2 regions of the Streptomyces sp. NPDC058741 genome follow, and region 1 is predicted to be linked to the other one. Evidence: riboswitches for the same ligand, from Rfam matches in the RefSeq annotation. Region 1 holds a riboswitch; the other holds the start of a gene.
What was found. A riboswitch is a leader RNA that binds a small molecule or an ion and turns the genes downstream of it on or off. The one in region 1 is predicted to bind cyclic di-AMP.
Positions count from the first base shown of each region.

Region 2: another riboswitch for cyclic di-AMP. It lies ahead of ACFW6P_RS13295 (peptidoglycan DD-metalloendopeptidase family protein); the one in region 1 lies ahead of ACFW6P_RS04065 (M23 family metallopeptidase).

Region 1 is NZ_JBHYQH010000003.1:252,200-255,719, reverse strand. It holds gene ACFW6P_RS04075 (PrsW family intramembrane metalloprotease) at 1-487, shown strand, start outside; gene ACFW6P_RS04070 (hypothetical protein) at 492-665, opposite strand; gene ACFW6P_RS04065 (M23 family metallopeptidase) at 780-1,817, opposite strand; cyclic di-AMP (ydaO/yuaA leader) riboswitch at 1,829-1,985, opposite strand; tRNA gene ACFW6P_RS04060 (tRNA-Met) at 2,285-2,358, opposite strand; gene ACFW6P_RS04055 (dihydrofolate reductase family protein) at 2,426-3,520, opposite strand, start outside.
Region 2 is NZ_JBHYQH010000013.1:3,790-7,309, reverse strand. It holds gene ACFW6P_RS13295 (peptidoglycan DD-metalloendopeptidase family protein) at 162-1,085, opposite strand; cyclic di-AMP (ydaO/yuaA leader) riboswitch at 1,090-1,250, opposite strand; gene ACFW6P_RS13290 (tyrosine-protein phosphatase) at 1,919-2,716, shown strand; gene ACFW6P_RS13285 (DUF6126 family protein) at 2,734-2,853, opposite strand; gene ACFW6P_RS13280 (helix-turn-helix domain-containing protein) at 2,850-3,491, opposite strand.

The sequences.
Region 1 (3,520 bases):
GTTCATGGTGCCCGTCTTCGGGCTGCTGACATGGCTGGTGATCTGGACGCGGCAGCGCGAGCTGAGGACCGTGCGCACGGAGCTGCCGGCGTACGCGGTGGCGGGCTGGCTGACCCCGGCCGAGCCGTACGCGCTCGGCTCGATGCGGGCGCGCCGCATCGCCCGCCAGTACGCCCGCCGCCACGCCGGGCGGGCGGCGGCCCGGCAGGTCGCGCGGTACGAGGCCTACGCGACGTCCCTCGCGTTCCTGCGGCACCGGGGCCGCCTGGGCCGCGCCGGTGCCGGCTTCGTCGTACGGGAACGGGAACTGCTGCACGAGCTGTGGCGGCGCCGCGAGGTGGCCCGCCCGGCCCTGGACCACGCGGCCCGGGTCACGGCCCCTCCGGTCCCGGTGCCGGCCCCGCCCTGGCCGGTGCCCGGGGTGTACGGGTACGGCCATCCGCAGACGCCGTACCCCGCCCAGCCCTACAACCCCTACCGTTCCTGACGCCTCAGGCCGATGCCGTGGTGAGCCGCTCGGTCTCCGCGTCGGCCGGGACGACCTCGCCCACCCCCAGCAGTGCGGGCGGCCGCTGCACCCTCCGGACGGAGGCGATCGGGGCCACGACCGTCGGCCGGTCGGCGAGCCAGGCGCCGCAGGAGCCGAGCTCGCGTGGAGACGTCATGGTCCACGTCGACGCCGTGGGCGGAAGGGCCCCTTCAGGGAACGGCGAAACCGGCAGCCCTGACGTCGGGGGGGCGTCGTCAGGGCTGCCGGTGCTTCGAACGGCGTGCTCCGCTTACGGGTTGAGGCCCTTGCCCTGCAGCCATGCCATGGGATCGAGGCCGGTCGCGGAACCCCCGGAGTGCACCTCCAGGTGGAGGTGTGCGCCGGTGACGTTGCCGGTGGCGCCGACGCGGCCGATCACATCGCCCGTGCTGACCTTCTGGCCGACGCTGACGCCGATGGACGACTGGTGCGCGTACCAGATCTCGGTGCCGTCGTCGAGGGTGAGGACGGTCTTGTAGCCGTAGGAGCCGCTCCAGCCCGCCTCGGTGATGGTGCCGGTGTGCACCGCCTTGATCGGCGTGCCGGTGGGGGCGGCGAAGTCCAGGCCGGTGTGGTAGCCGGAGGACCAGTAGGCGCCGGCCTGGCCGAAGGACGAGGTGATGGTGTACGAGGAGGTCGGCAGCGTGTACTGCTTGGCGAGGGCGGCGAGCCGCTCGGCCTCGGCCTTCTCGCGGGCCTCCTCCTCGGCCTTCCGCTTGGCCTCGGCGGCCTTGGCCTCGGCCTCCTTCTCCGCCTTGGCTGCCGCGGCCCGGGCGGCCTCGTCGGCGGCGGCCGCGGCCTCTTCGGCGGCCTTGGTGTCGATCTGGTCCTGCTGGTGCTCGACCTGGGCCATGATCCGGGCGCGCAGGGCCTCGCCGGCGCCGCTGGTGCCCTGCTCGCCGCCCGCGACGGTCGTGCCGAGGCTGCTGAGCGGGGTGGTGGAGCCGTCGTCTTCGGAGGTCTCGTCGTCCGAGATGAGGGAACCCACCGAGGGAAGGTCCGGAACGGAGATCGACACCGGCGGCTTGCCGGTCTGGGCGGTGGCCATGCCACCCGCACCCACGGCGGCTATGACGCCGACGCCCAGGACGGTGGAGCTGCGGGCGAGTCCCCCGCCGCGCTGCTTGCTGACACGATGCCGGCCACGGACGGGACGGATGGACTCCGCGGTGGGGTTCCACTCCTGGAACGGGCCCTCGTCGGTGCGGGGGGCGCTGTGGCCGAAGGTCTCGGTCTCGCGCTGGTCCGTCGCGAACGGGGCCATGGGGGCAGGCCGGTTGGACGCCACGTGGGCGTACTCCTTTCCTTCCTTCTCGCCTACCGGGTTAGCTGACGGGTTCGGAGCAGGAAGGTCTCCTACGCGCGTATACCGGCCGTGTTCCCACGGCGGCATCCGCCCGATTCACCCCAAGTGGTGGTTCCCCGGTTCCCTTGCGGGATTCGGCGCGTGCGCACGGAGCCGCCTTCTGTGACGGCTGGGACGACCGCGCTGCGTTATCGAACGTTAATGGACGCGCGGTGCGCATTCCAGCGGTTCCCCTTGATCATCAACCTTTTTTCGCGCGGACTTACCCGTCACGCATGGGCAAATTCGGGCGAGTTGACCGCCTTCATTGCGGCAACTGGTTTTTGACGGTGTGTCAGTTGTTACGCAGAGCGGGGCCGTTCGCTCACCGAGCGTGAGGGAAGGGGGGTGACCGCCGGCGAAAGCACCGAGGGCCGGAACCCTTTCGGATTCCGGCCCTCGGCCTTCAGTAGCGGGGACAGGATTTGAACCTGCGACCTCTGGGTTATGAGCCCAGCGAGCTACCGAGCTGCTCCACCCCGCGTCGTTGTGAGACCAGCATACGCCATGCGCAGGACAGCTCGCGCACACCGGGTCCTCCCGTCAGCCCGTCAGCCCGGCAGGTGCCGGTTGGGCGCCTTGGCCCGTCCCTCGTGCTCGGGGAGGACGACGACCTGCGCCCCTCCGGCCGCCAGCACGCCGCTGCCGTCGGCCTCCGTGACGAACGTGTCCGGCTCGCGCCAGGCCGTGACGACGCGCCGGACACCGGCGTCGAGGATGAGCCGGGCACAGGGTGCGGGACGGGAGGCGCGGCGGGCACAGGGCTCCAGGCTGCTGTAGACCGTGGCGCCGGGGAGCCTGGGGTCGGCCGGGTCGAGTTTGGCCAGGGCCGCCTCCTCGGCGTGCACGACCGGGTCGCCGTTCTCGCGCGAGTGGCCGCGGGCCAGTTCGGTGCCGTCGGCCGCGACCACCACCGCGCCCACGCTGAACGCCGTCCGAGACGGCGGGCACCGCTCGGCCAGGTCGCAGGCCAGGGCCAGCCAGTGGTGGTCGGCGGCGGCCGGGAGGGAGCCGGTGCCCGGGGCGGTCGGCTCGTAGCGCGTGAGGACGACGTCCTCGATCCGCCGGGTCTCCAGCAGCCGCAGCCGCCCGGCCTGGTAGCCGCCCGGGCCGAAGAGGCGGGGCGCCTCCGGATCACCGACGAAGAGCGGGGCGAGGACCAGCTGGAGTTCGTCGGCGAGGCCCTGGGTGAGCAGCTGGGTGTGGATCAGGCCGCCGCCCTCGACCATGAGCCGCCGTACGCCGCGCACGTCGTGCAGGTGGGTCAGGAGCCGCCGCCAGTCGAGGCCGGCGCCGAGGGGGACGACGTCGGCGGCCAGACGGAGGGCGCGGGCGCGGTCGGCGCCGCGGTCGGTCGTGTAGAGGACCTTCTCGCCGCCGGTGTGCCAGAAGCGGGCCTCCGGGTCGAGGTCGCCGGTGCCGCTGACGGTGACCTTGAGCGGATAGGCCGGCTTCCCGGCGGCCGTGCGGGCGGCGCGACGTTCCGGGGAGTTCACCAGGAGCCGCGGGTTGTCGGCACGGATGGTGCCGGCGCCGACCAGGATCGCGTCGACGGATGCCCGGACCTCGTCGACCCGGTCGAAGTCGGCCGGGCTGGACAGCAGCAGGCGTTCGGGGCCGGTGTCGTCCAGGTAGCCGTCGAGGGA
Region 2 (3,520 bases), on a different contig from region 1:
GGAGGGGTTGACGGTCGGTGAGATAAGCCACTTCCCAAGGGTTCGCCAACTCCGGAATACACATCTCGGCAGGGGTGTTGGGGACGGGCCGAAGGCCGGACCCGGGGATCGGGGTCCGGCCTTCGGTGCGCGGGTCGGGCAGGTCGGGTTCGTACGGCCCCTCAGCCGACGGAGACGCCGTGCGAGCGCAGGTAGGCGACCGGGTCCACGTCCGAGCCGTAGTCCGGCGTGGTGCGGATCTCGAAGTGCAGGTGCGGTCCGGTGACGTTGCCGGTCGCGCCGGAGAGGCCGACCTGCTGCCCGGCGGTCACGCTCTGGCCGGCCGAGACGGAGAGCTGGGACAGGTGGGCGTACTGGGCGTAGCCGCCGTCGGCGAGCCTGAGGACGACCTGGTTGCCGTACGCGCCGCCCCAGCCGGCGGAGACGACCGTGCCCGCGCCGACGGCCTTGAGAGAGGTGCCGGTGGGGACGACGAAGTCGACGCCGGTGTGGTAGCCGCTGGACCACATGCTGCCGGACATGCGGTACGGCGTACCGACGGTGGCACCGTCCACCGGGGCGCTGTAGCCACTGGCGTTGCTGTCGGCGGCCGGCTTGGCGGCGGCGGGCTTCGCGGCGGTGCCGGCCCGGGTGGACGACTGAGCGGCGGACGACTTCTTCGCCGGCTTCTCCGCCGACGCCTTCGGCGCGGACGACTCGGTCTTCGGCGCGCTCGCCGTCTTCCTGCCGATCGACAGCTTCAGGCCCGGGTGGATCAGCGACGGGTCGTCACCCACGGCGTCGCGGTTGTCCGAGTAGAGCTTCTTCCAGCCGCCTCTGACGTTCTGGTCGTCGGCGATCTTCGCGAGGTAGTCGCCGGCCTTCACGGTGTACGTGCGGGCGGTCGCGGCCTTCTCGGTGGTCTGCTTGCCGGTGGCCGGAGCGGACTGGACGGCCTTTTCCGGAGCCGACTGCGGGGTGGCGGCGTGGGCGCCGGCGGCCCCCATGAGCGGGAGGGCGAGAGCGGCGCCGCCGGTTCCGGCGACGGCGAGGGAGCGGGTGAAACGCTGGGTTTTCGGACGACGGTGCTTACCCTTCGCGGGCATGGCGAATTCCTCTCCGGCGCCTACGAGGTGAGCTGTCGGGTTCGGACTGGAGATGCCCGGCCGCGCCGAGGCGCGGCTTAACCCCAAGCCGTTCCGGGAACCGGAACAGGCGTCTTACCTGTGGGTCCCCCGCTCCTGCCGTACACGGGTCAGTGGGTGCGGGCTCCGGGCGGCGGCAGGATTGGGCGTCCGTCCGGATTGGTGTGGAACGTAAGCGACCAGGACGCGACCGGACAAGCTTGCGGTTCCGCGTGACGGCCTTTTCCCTTGACGCGTCGCCGTGTTCGCCGTCACCGAGCGTCAGTTAAGGATCTTCACTCTTCCTCAAAAGCCTTGTTCCACAACAGTATTACGTGTACATGACGACAACACATCGTCACGGATATGACGATGGTCACGCACCTCACTCCCATCTCCTGCGCGATCGGGGCAGGTTGTGGTGAAGCAACCGAAGCTCCTCATTCGGACAGAAGGGCCACTTCACCTCAAGCCGGATGAGAATGGCGTGGAGGTCACCGCGCGCGCCGACCCGCAGTCCGCGATGGAGCAGTACGCCCCCTCGGTGAACTTAGCCCGTTTCAAGGCGTTCGGTCCCGGTCCGTGTCCGGGAGGAGTCGACGGCCGGTCCCCGGTCGTCCAGGCTCACTCCGCGCCCGACGGCATCGGCGGCCGAGGGCGTCCGGGTGGTGCGGCGTGACGGCGAGCCCGACTCCGCCGAAGCGCAGCAGCTCAAGCTGCCGGCCGGACCCGGGAGCACCCAGGCAGGCATGTCGTATCGTCGAGTGGTGCCCGCCGCCGAGCCGCGGCGGCGGCGCCGAATGGGAGGAGCCCCCGTGACGCAGCAGGTCCCGTCGACCGAGCCCCAGCTGGCCGGAGTGCGCAACTTCCGCGATGTGGGCGGACTGCCGACCGTGGACGGGCGGCGGGTCCGGCAGGGCGTGCTGTACCGCAGCGGTCACCTGGCGCACGCGACCGGTGAGGACGCCGCCTTCCTCACCACCCTGGGCCTGCACACGATCTTCGACTTCCGCAACGCGGCCGACCAGAAGCTGGAAGGTCCGGACGTCGCGCTGCCCGGCGTGCGCAATGTGAACCTGCCGCTGAGCGACCCGGCCGACGGCGCCGAGTTCTGGAAGATGGTCCGCGACGGCGACCTGGACCAGCTGCGCTCGATCCTCGCGGACGGCAAGGGCGCGGCCCGGATGATCGCCTCCTACCGCATGATCATCAAGGAGCGCACGGCAGAGCACTCCCACGTGCTGCACGCGCTCGCGGAGGACAGCGTGCCGGTGCTGATGCACTGCGCGGCGGGCAAGGACCGCGCGGGCCTGTCCGTGGCGGTGACGCTGCTCGCGGTGGGCGTGGAGCGCGACGCGATCGTCGACGACTACCTGAAGTCCAACGCCAAGCACCGCCGCTACAAGGTGCACCGCAGCAGCTCGCACGCCTCGGCCTACTCCCCCGAGGTGATGGAGCTGCTCAGCCCCCTCTTCGACGCCCGTGCCGAGTACCTGACGACGGCCTTCGAGACCATCGAGGAGACGTGGGGCGGTGTCGACGTGTACCTGGAGCAGGGGCTGGGGCTCACCCCGGAGACCCGGGAACGGCTGCGCGAGCGGCTCCTCGACTGAGGGCCCGGGTCGCGGACCTAGCGGCTCCCCGCCTCGAACAGGAAGTACACGAACGCCGCGAAGACGTGCCCCATGACGAGGTAGATGAACAGCCGCACCCACAGGGCGCGCGGGAACTTGTCCTCGATGTCGCTCATGACGGGTCTCCAGGGGTGTGGCCCAGGCACAGGGCGGCCGTGGGGCTCTGCAGCAGGGTGTGGACGAAGAGCAGGTCGACGCCGTCGTGGTCCTCGGCGGCGATGCGGTGCGGGGTCAGCGAGTCGAAGTGCGCGCTGTCGCCCGGCGACAGCCGGTGCGTGGTGTCGCCGAGGCGCAGCCGCAGCCGGCCGCGCAGCACGTGGAGCCACTCCTCGCCGGGATGGACGCGCACCACGTCGCCCTGGGAGCCGTACGGGACGTGCACCCGCAGGGCCTGCATACCGCGCCCCGAGGCACCGGCCTGCCAGTAGGTCCAGCCGCCGGCCGCGGTCGGTTCCATGTCGGCGGAGCGCACGACGGCGTCCCGGCCGGCGGCCGTCTCGCCGAGCAGTTCGGAGACCGTCGTACCGTAGACCCGGGCGAGCGTGAGCAGCATCGGCAGCGAGGGCTGGCGCTGCCCGGTCTCCAGGCGGGACAGGTGGGCGGGCGACAGCCCCGCGGCGCGGGCCGCGGCCTCCAGGGTCAGGGAGGCCTGGCGCCGCAGGGCCCGCAGCCGCGGCGCGACGGCGGGCAGCCCCTCGGGCCGCCCGGCCGGCGGGTCCGCCCCGGAGGGCGGCTCCATCTCGGAGGAGCTCATGCCTCCATTCAGCCCCGGCCTTGCCTCAC